Regions from separate parts of the Kitasatospora sp. NPDC056446 genome, predicted to be linked through region 1. Evidence: riboswitches for the same ligand, from Rfam matches in the RefSeq annotation. Region 1 holds a riboswitch; each other region holds the start of a gene.
The links. Region 1 has a riboswitch for cyclic di-AMP ahead of ACFQ6N_RS03640 (M23 family metallopeptidase). Riboswitches for the same ligand answer to the same signal wherever they lie in the genome.
Positions count from the first base shown of each region.

Region 1 (2,178 bases):
GCGGACCCGGAGGCGGTGCGGGACTGGCTGGCCGGTTTCGGCGGGCTCGCCGAGGAGGAACGGCTGGCCGCGTTCGAGGCGCTGGCACCGGCGGGCTGGCTGGACGAGCCGGACGAGCGGGGCTGGGGGCCCGGCCGGGTGCTGTCGGTGGGCATGGCCACGGACGGCGCGCGCCGGCTGCTGGAGCAGGGCCTGATGCGGCGCAGCTACCGCAACCTGGCCGAGCTGACGGCGCTCGGGCGGCCGATGCCGGACGAACTGGCCGGGGACTTCGGGCGGTTCGAGGAGGCCGCGGTCGCCGTGGCGCTCGACCTGTTCGGGGAGTGGACGGTGCCCGGGCTGCCCCGGCTGCTGCTGGAGGAGTTCCCGGAGCTGGCGCCGGAGCCGGGCCAGGAGGAGATCGACGCGTACCTGGCGCAGTTGCCCGCCGAGGACTGAGGCGCAGCGGAGAGCCCTCGGCCGCGTGTGCGGCCGGGGGCTCTCGGGCTTCCGGGACTCTCAGGGCTTCGGGCTCCCGGGCCTTCGCTACGGGTTGAGGCCGCGCTGCTGGAGCCAGGGCTCCGGGTCGACCGGGGCGCCGCCGCCGGGGCGGACCTCCAGGTGCAGGTGCGGGCCGGTGACGTTGCCCGTCGCGCCGACCTTGCCGATCTGCTGGCCGGAGGTGACCTTGCCGGTGCCCTTGATGATCGAGGAGAGGTGGCAGTACCAGATCTCGGTGCCGTCGGGCAGCGTCTCGACGATCCGGTAGCCGTACGAACCGGACCAGCCGGCCGAGGTGATGGTGCCCTGGCCGAGCGCGTACACCGGGGTGCCGGTGTCGGCGGCGAAGTCCAGGCCGGTGTGCAGGTTGGCCCAGTAGCGGGCGCTCTGGCCGTAGTGGGCGGAGAGCCGGTAGTCCTTCACCGGGAGGGTGAGGGCGGCGGCCTGGGCCCGTTCGGCCTCCTCGGCGGCGCGCTTGGCCTCGGCCTCCTTGGCGGCGGCCTTGGCCTCGGCCTCCTGCGCGGCCTGCACCCGGGCGCTCTCCTCGGCGGCGGTGCGCTGGCTGTCGGCCTGCTGCTGGATGCGGGCGGCGAGGGCGAGGCCGGGGTCGGCGGCGAGGGCGACCGGGGTCTCGTCCGGGCTCTCGACGGCGGGGGCGGCGGCCGGGGTGGCCGAGGCGAAGCCGGTGGCGCCCAGGGTGGCGGCGACGGCGGTGACGCCGAGCAGTGGGGAGGCTCCGCGGGTCTGACGCGGCATCCGGTGGCGGTTGGTCTCGGCCTCGGGGCCGAGGAGTCCGGGGCCGTGGAACTCGGGGCCGTCCGTACCGGGGTGGTCGAGGAGCCGGGTACCGGCTGCGGGGCCGGCCGGGTGTGCCGGGGTGTGCGTCGACGCCACGGAGGCGCGCTCCTTTCCTTCCTTCGCGCCTACCGGGTTAGCTGACGGGTTCGGAGCAGGAAGGTCTCCTACGGCCGGGCCGGAGCCCCGCCGATTCACCCCAAGGAACGTGGTTCCCCGGCTCCCTGACCTGCCCGGAGGCCGGTCTGCGGGATTAGGCGACGGCGCACGGTGCCGTCTGGGTACGGCGTTGACGACCGCGCTGCGTTATCAAACGTTAATCCTAGGACGCCCTGATTCCAAGCCATCCGTCCGGGACGGCTGTGGAACACGTGATCGGACGTCAACGAACGACCCCTCACCGGGGCACCCGATCCGAGCACTCCATCTGAGTACTCCTACTCATGTGCGAGCCGCCCGCACGGCCGCATCCTGGCGCCATGAGCGCACCGATGCAGAACCGCACCACGGCCGCGTACTACATCCAGGCCATCCTCTCCTTCGCCCTCTCCGGCACCGCCCTCGCCGTCGGGATCGCCTACCTGCCGGTCGGCGGATGGACCCGGGCCTTCCTCGGGATCGGCCTCCTCTACACCGTCACCTCCGCGTTCACCCTGGCGAAGGTGATCCGGGACCGGCACGAGTCCAACGAGATCGTCAGCCGGGTCGACCAGGCCCGCCTGGAGAAGCTGCTGAGCGAGCACGACCCGTTCCGGGCGGACGGGGTCTGAGGCGCGCGCGGCCCGCCGTCGGTACCAGTGCTTGACGGCTAAGGCTATTAGCCTTAGCTTTATGGCTATCGGCAGTATTCGCCGATGCCCCGCAGCGGCGGACCGAGGAGGCCCACCATGAACGCCACCACCC
Region 1 is NZ_JBHTRF010000003.1:226,359-228,536, reverse strand. It holds gene ACFQ6N_RS03645 (hypothetical protein) at 1-438, shown strand, start outside; gene ACFQ6N_RS03640 (M23 family metallopeptidase) at 526-1,374, opposite strand; cyclic di-AMP (ydaO/yuaA leader) riboswitch at 1,387-1,545, opposite strand; gene ACFQ6N_RS03635 (YiaA/YiaB family inner membrane protein) at 1,755-2,045, shown strand; gene ACFQ6N_RS03630 (alpha/beta fold hydrolase) at 2,163-2,178, shown strand, end outside.

Region 2 (2,178 bases), on a different contig from region 1:
ATCGCCCCGGTGACCCAGACCGCGGGGGACAGGCCCTCGCCGGCGGCGGTCAGCGCGTAGGTGACCGCGCCGAGCGCCAGTGCGGCGAGCACAGCGCCGAGCACGTCGAAGCGGCCGGACGCGCCCTTGTCCCGGCTCTCCGGCACCGATCTGGTGGTGACCGCGATCACGGCGGCCGCGAGCGGCAGGTTCAGCAGGAAGATCCAGCGCCAGCCGGGGCCGTCCACCAGCCAGCCGCCGAGGAAGGGGCCGACCGCGGCCGACACCCCGCCCAGGCCGGACCACAGGCCGACCGCGGCCGAGCGGTCGTCAGGGTGGAAGACCGCCTGGAGCATGGCGAGCGAGCCGGGGGTGAGCAGCGCGCCGCCGATGCCCTGGACGGCCCGGGCGGCGACCAGCACCTGGATGTTCGGCGCGGCGGCGCAGGCCGCGGAGGCGGCGGCGAACCAGACCACGCCGATCAGGAAGACCCGGCGCCGTCCGTAGCGGTCGCCGAGCGCGCCGCCGAGCAGGATCAGGCCCGCCAGGGTGAGCAGATAGGAGTTCAGCGTCCATTGGAGGGACGCCAGGGAGGCACCGAGATCGGTGCCGATGCGGGGCAGGGCGACGTTCACCACGGTGCCGTCGAGCATCGCCATGCTGGAGCCGAGCACGGTCGCCAGTAGTACCCAGCGACCCTGCGCGGTGCCCAGGCGCAGGGTGCCGGCCTCGGAGGTGGCCACGGCCCGATCCTGCGCCTCCCGAGGCGTACGTGACAAGGGTCACCGGTGGGTGTGTCGGTGGCGTGCGGTGCGTGAGCGGGCGACTGCGCGGCGGCGTCGACTTCGGCGCAGGGTCGTGGATCAGTGGCGGGGGGTGAATGGGTTGTGTACGCACTGTGCGGGCCGGTATCCGGAGGGTGACGGTGACCAGGGAGATGGTTGCCGATTCAAGAGATCGACATTGCTTCACCCGAACGGATGGGTTTTAGTTCAGCGACCGCCCGGCCAGTCCGGACGGATCCGCCGGGTGGAACGCCGAATCCTGCCGCTGCCCGGTGGTTCGATCTGAACTCTGTACGGCAGGAGCGGGGGACCCACAGGTAAGTCGCCGGACCGGAGTTCGCGCCTCAGGGCGCGGGCGTCCAGGACCGGCTTGGGGTGAAGCCGCACATGCGGCCGGGCAACTCCAGCCCGAACCCGACAGCTCACCTCGCAGGCGTCGGAGAGGAAAATTCCATGCCTGCACAGGCTCGTCGTATCGCCCTGCCCCGCGCCGCCCGGATCGGCATCGCCACCGCTGTGACCGGTGTCTCCTTCGCCCTTCCGCTGGTGACCGCGATCAGCGCCCAGGCCCACACCGCCCCGGCCCCCGCCGCCGCCTCCGCGCCGGCGGCCCAGGCCGCCGCGCCGGCCCCGGCCGCCTCGGCCGCCTCGGCCGAGAGCTACCGCGTCGTCAGCGGGGACACCCTGTCCAAGATCGCCGACGCCCGGAACGTCCAGGGCGGCTGGCACGCGCTGTACGAGCAGAACCGCTCGCTCGTCGGTGCCGACCCGAACCTGATCTTCCCGGGTCAGCAGCTCGCGCTCGCCGGCCACGCCGCCGCCCCGGCTGCTCCGGCCGCCCCGGCGAAGCCCGCCAAGCCGGCCGCGCCGGTCACCCAGGCCGCCGCCGCCAAGCCGCAGGCCCAGGTCCAGGTCCAGACCGAGGCCGCCAAGCCGTCCGCCCAGGTGCAGACCCAGGTTCAGACCGCGGCCCCGGCCCCGGCCGTGACCGCCGTCCCGGTCGCCGCCAGTGCCGCCTTCGTCGCGCCGCTGGCCAACCCGAAGCTGGGCACCGCCTACGGCGTGGCCGGCTCGATGTGGGCCTCCGGCCACCACACCGGCCAGGACTTCGTCGCCTCCACCGGCACCCCGCTGCGCGCCGTCGGCAACGGCGTCGTGGTCAAGGCCGGCAACGGCGGCGCCTACGGCAACGAGGTGGAGATCAAGCTCGCCGACGGCCACTACGCCGAGTACGCGCACCTCTCCTCGATCGGTGTGACGATCGGTCAGTCCGTCACCGTCGGCCAGCAGATCGGCCTCTCCGGCGCCACCGGCAACGTGACCGGCCCGCACCTGCACTTCGAGATCCGCAACGGCTCGGAGTACGGCTCGGACATCGACCCGGTCGCCTACCTGCGCGCCCACGGCGTCGCGC
Region 2 is NZ_JBHTRF010000039.1:35,517-37,694, forward strand. It holds gene ACFQ6N_RS23730 (MFS transporter) at 1-722, opposite strand, end outside; cyclic di-AMP (ydaO/yuaA leader) riboswitch at 1,005-1,215, shown strand; gene ACFQ6N_RS23735 (peptidoglycan DD-metalloendopeptidase family protein) at 1,218-2,178, shown strand, end outside.
Region 2: it holds a riboswitch for cyclic di-AMP, as region 1 does, so the genes downstream of both, ACFQ6N_RS23735 (peptidoglycan DD-metalloendopeptidase family protein) here and ACFQ6N_RS03640 (M23 family metallopeptidase) in region 1, are expected to answer to the same signal.

Region 3 (2,178 bases), on a different contig from region 1:
GGAGAAGACCGAGGCCGCCACCGTGCTGGCCTCGCTCGACACCACCACCAAGGACCTGAACCAGTCCAAGGCGGACGTCAACACCAAGCTGAAGGCCGCCCAGGACCTGCTGAACTCGCTCAGCAGCGCCGACCGCAACGCGCTGAAGGCCCAGCAGGCGCAGGACGACCGCGCCTCGCGCGGCAGCGACCGGGTCGACCTGGGCAACCTGCCGCCGGCCAGCGGCTACGCGGCCACGGCCGTGGCCAAGGCGATGAGCAAGCAGGGCTCGCCGTACGTGTGGGGCGCCACCGGGCAGAACACCTTCGACTGCTCGGGCCTGATGGTCTGGGCGTACGGCCAGGCGGGCGTCTCGCTGCCGCGCACCTCGCAGGAGCAGGGCCACTACGGCACCGCGGTGACGCTGGCCACGGCCCAGCCGGGCGACCTGGTGGTCTACGGCGGCGACATGCACCACGTCGGGATGTACATCGGCAACGGCATGGTGGTCCACGCGCCGCACACCGGTGACGTGGTGAAGGTGATGAAGGCCGACGCGATGCCGATCAACACCATCCGCCGGGTCTGACGGCCCGACACGCCGCAGGGGCCGACCGGTCCTGTGATCCGCGCCACCCTCCGCCCTGGGGGGTGGTGTTCGGGTTTTCGAGTGTTTCGCGACCACTTCGTGAGACCTGATCAGCCTTGCGTAGGACCGTGGTCACGATCGGTCATTTTCACAAAAGAACTTGGGTAATCTTCCGTCTTTTTTCTGACAAGGATTTGAACCGATCACGGTTCAGTTACTAGGGTCGTGGTCCGAGCCACCGCACAGTCGATCACCCAGCCTGGGTGGCGGCGGTGGTTACCGCCGAGTTCGTGAGGCAGCGGGGCAGGTCGAAGCGACTGCCCGACAGGGGAGCCCAGCAGTCGGGGGCGCTGCGCAGCGGAGCCGGGGAACCACGTTCCTCCGGGGTGAATCGGCGCCAGGTCGGCCGTCTCGACGGCCGTGAGGCGTCGTAGGGCATGCTTCCGGCCCGAACCCGTCAGCTCACCCGGTAGGCGGACGTAGGAAGAAGGAGTCCGCCTTCGTGGCGTCCCATCGTCGTCCCAAGCCAGCAGGCCGCGCCCGCGTCTCCATCATGACCGGCGTCGCCGCCGCTGCCGTCGCCCTCTCCGCGCAGTCCGGCGCCCACGCCGACCCGCAGCCGACCAAGGACCAGGTCAAGGAGCAGGTCGACCAGCTCAACGAGCAGGCCGAGGTGGCGACCGAGCAGTACAACGCCGCCCAGGAGAAGCAGCAGACCCTGGAGAAGCAGGTCTCCGGACTGCAGGACCAGGTGGCCCGGCAGCAGTCCCAGGTGACCGACCTCCAGGGCGGCCTCGCCGAGATCGCCGGGGAGCAGTACCGCAACGGCGGCATATCCCCGACCGTCCAGCTGATGTTCTCGTCCAGCCCGGACAGCTTCCTCAACCAGGCCGGTGCGCTCAACCAGGCCGGTGACACCCAGAAGAACCAGCTGAAGCAGCTCCAGGAGCAGCAGCGCAAGCTCGACCAGGACCGCACCGAGGCCCAGGGCAAGCTCGCCGAGCTGGAGGCCACCACCCAGCAGCTCAAGGCCTCCAAGGACGACGTCCAGACGAAGCTCAAGGCCGCGCAGGACCTGCTCAACACCCTGACCGAGCAGGAGCGCCAGGCGCTGCGCGCGGCCGAGGAGAAGGCCGCCGCCGACGCCAAGGCCCAGGCCGACGCCGCGAAGGCCCAGCAGCAGGCCGCCGACCGCGCCTCGCGCGACAACAGCCGCACCGACCTGTCCGGCGGCTCCTCCGCGGCCGCCGCCAAGCCGGCCGCCCCCGCCCCCGTCGCCCCGGGCAGCTCGCGCGGCGCGGCCGCGCTGTCCGCCGCCGCCTCCAAGGTCGGCAGCCCGTACGTGTGGGGCGCCAGCGGCCCGAGCTCGTTCGACTGCTCCGGCCTGATGGTCTGGGCGTTCAACCAGGTCGGCGTCTCGCTCCCGCGCACCTCGCAGGAGCAGGCCCACGCCGGGACCCGGATCGGCACCGACCTGTCCCAGGCCCAGCCCGGCGACGTGCTGATCTTCTACGGGGACGCCCACCACGTCGGCATCTACGCCGGCAACGGCCAGGTGCTGCACGCGCCCAAGCCGGGCGCCTCGGTCCGCTACGAGGCCGTCAGCAACA
Region 3 is NZ_JBHTRF010000040.1:40,894-43,071, forward strand. It holds gene ACFQ6N_RS24130 (NlpC/P60 family protein) at 1-568, shown strand, start outside; cyclic di-AMP (ydaO/yuaA leader) riboswitch at 907-1,060, shown strand; gene ACFQ6N_RS24135 (NlpC/P60 family protein) at 1,071-2,178, shown strand, end outside.
Region 3: it holds a riboswitch for cyclic di-AMP, as region 1 does, so the genes downstream of both, ACFQ6N_RS24135 (NlpC/P60 family protein) here and ACFQ6N_RS03640 (M23 family metallopeptidase) in region 1, are expected to answer to the same signal.

Region 4 (2,178 bases), on a different contig from region 1:
CTAGCGGTAGACGCGGACGTAGTCGGCGGCCATGGTGATCGGGGCGGTCCCCTGCGGCGCGGGGTGGTACTGCCCGGCGCACACCGAGAGGTTGAGGATCAGGTACGCCGACCAGTTGGCGCCCACGCCCTTGCCGTCCGAGTGGACCTTGACGCCGTTGACGTACCAGTCCACCGAGTTGGCGCCGTAGTAGGTGCCGATGGTCACCCACTGGTCCTTCGCGACGGCGCTCGCGTCGGTGTAGTACTTCGGGGTGCCCGGGTTGACGTGGTTGGTCAGCTCCAGCAGGTTCGGGTTGTCGGGGTGGTACTCGAAGGAGTCGATCTCCCCGTTGCCGTTCTTCCAGGTCCACAGGGCCGGCCAGGCACCGGTGCCGGCGGGCAGCTTGACCCGGGTCTCGGCGTAGTCGCCGGTCTTGACCTGGAAGCCCTCGCTGGAGCCCTCCGTGGTCAGGAAGCCGGTGTTCCAGGACTGCTTGCCGTTCTCCAGGGTCGGGCCGCCGGGGGTGGCGGTGAAGGTGGCGACCCCGTTCGCGACGCTGACGTTGTTCTTGTTCAGCCAGTCCAGCTTGTTGTCGTCCGGGTTGTGGTTCCCGTACTTGTACGAGGTGCTCTTGTCGCCGACCCAGCGCTGGCCCCAGGAGATCGGGCCGTTGAACTCGTCGGACCAGGTCAGCGACTTGCCGGCGACCGGGGAGGACGGCGCGGGGGTGCTCGGGCTCGCGGTGGCGCTCGGGCTGGGGCTGGGGGCCGTGGTGGGGCTGGGCGCTGTGGTGGGGCTGGGCGTCGCGGTGGGCGTCTCGGTGGGCTTCGGGGCCGGGGTGGCGGTCTTGGTCGGCGCCGGGGTGGGGGTGGGAGTGGCCGTCGGGGTCGGGGTCGGGGTCGGGGTCGGGGTGCCGGTGGCCGAGACCACCAGCTGCTGCGAGGGCAGGTTGTGCCAGGCGCCGCCGAGGTCCTGCCAGAAGCCGAACTGGGTGTACGTCCCGGCGGGCAGGGTGCGTGCACCGCTGGTGAAGTTCACTCCGCTCGGGCAGATCTGCACGTTGGAGGCGTTGCCGGGGAAGTCGAGGTTGGTGCCGCGCGCGTCGCGCACGCCCACGCCGACGGTCTTCGCCGTGAAGCAGGCCGAGGAGTGCAGGGCGAGCGACGCGGTGGTGGCCTTGCCCGCGACCATGGCGGCGGGGGCGAGGCGGTCCTGGGTGACGGTGGGCGCGGTGGCGGCCTGGGCACCGGTGACGGACGGCAGTCCGAGCAGGCCGGCGCCGCTGATGGCGAGCGCCCCGGTGGCGGCGAAGGCGGCGTTGCGGCCGCGGTGGGTCGGACGGGCGTGGCGCGGCGCGCGGCGCCGGGCGGCAGGCTGGGGCATGAGAGGACCTCTGCGACGCCGGCGAGGTTAGCTGTCGGGTTCGGGCTGCAGTTGGCCCGGCCGCCTGTGGAGCGGCTTCACCCCTAGCCTCGGCCCGTACACGGTTGCGCACGGGCCGGGCGCCGACCTTGGTTCCCCCGCTCCTGTCCGCTGTGGTGCTCGGTGACCCGCCGACGGGTGGACAGGACTAGGCGTCCCGGCGGCGGGGTCCGCGGGGGCGGACGACCGTTGCAGGCTAGGCAGGCCGTACGTGAACGGACAACTGTCTCGGGCCGGTTGTCGCACAGCTCACAGTGGTGTCGATCAACGACACTGCGTGGCGGCCGAGTTGATCACTTCGCGCGCGCCGGTGGAGCGGTTCGGTGCGGTGGGGTGCGGCTCGGTGTCGGCGTCGGCGTCGGTGCGGCTCGGCCTCGGTTCGGCTCGGCGGAGCGGCCTCAGCCCAGCCAGGCGTCGACCTGGCTCTCGGCCTCCGGCGCCCAGGCCAGCTCCAGGTGGTTGAGGCCGCTCAGCAGCCGGGTGCCGCCGACCGTCGCGATACCGGTGGTGTCCAGGGCGCTCGCGGTGAAGACGATCCCGTCGCTCGGGCCCCGGTTCTCGTCGAGCACGCCCGGGATGTCGGCCGACCCGCCCGCCAGCAGGTAGGTGCGCACCGCGGGCGGGATCCCGGCCTGCTGGAGCGGGGCGATCAGCGAGCCCGCGTCGATCGCCGCCTGGATGCCCTGGCCGGAGGTGTAGAAGCCCTGGCCGCCGTAGTAGGTGGTCCACCAGTCCTGGGCGGTGGTGTCCACCCCGTACTTCCCGTCCCAGCGG
Region 4 is NZ_JBHTRF010000006.1:62,660-64,837, reverse strand. It holds gene ACFQ6N_RS06040 (hypothetical protein) at 1-1,365, opposite strand; cyclic di-AMP (ydaO/yuaA leader) riboswitch at 1,367-1,533, opposite strand; gene ACFQ6N_RS06035 (esterase/lipase family protein) at 1,803-2,178, opposite strand, start outside.
Region 4: it holds a riboswitch for cyclic di-AMP, as region 1 does, so the genes downstream of both, ACFQ6N_RS06040 (hypothetical protein) here and ACFQ6N_RS03640 (M23 family metallopeptidase) in region 1, are expected to answer to the same signal.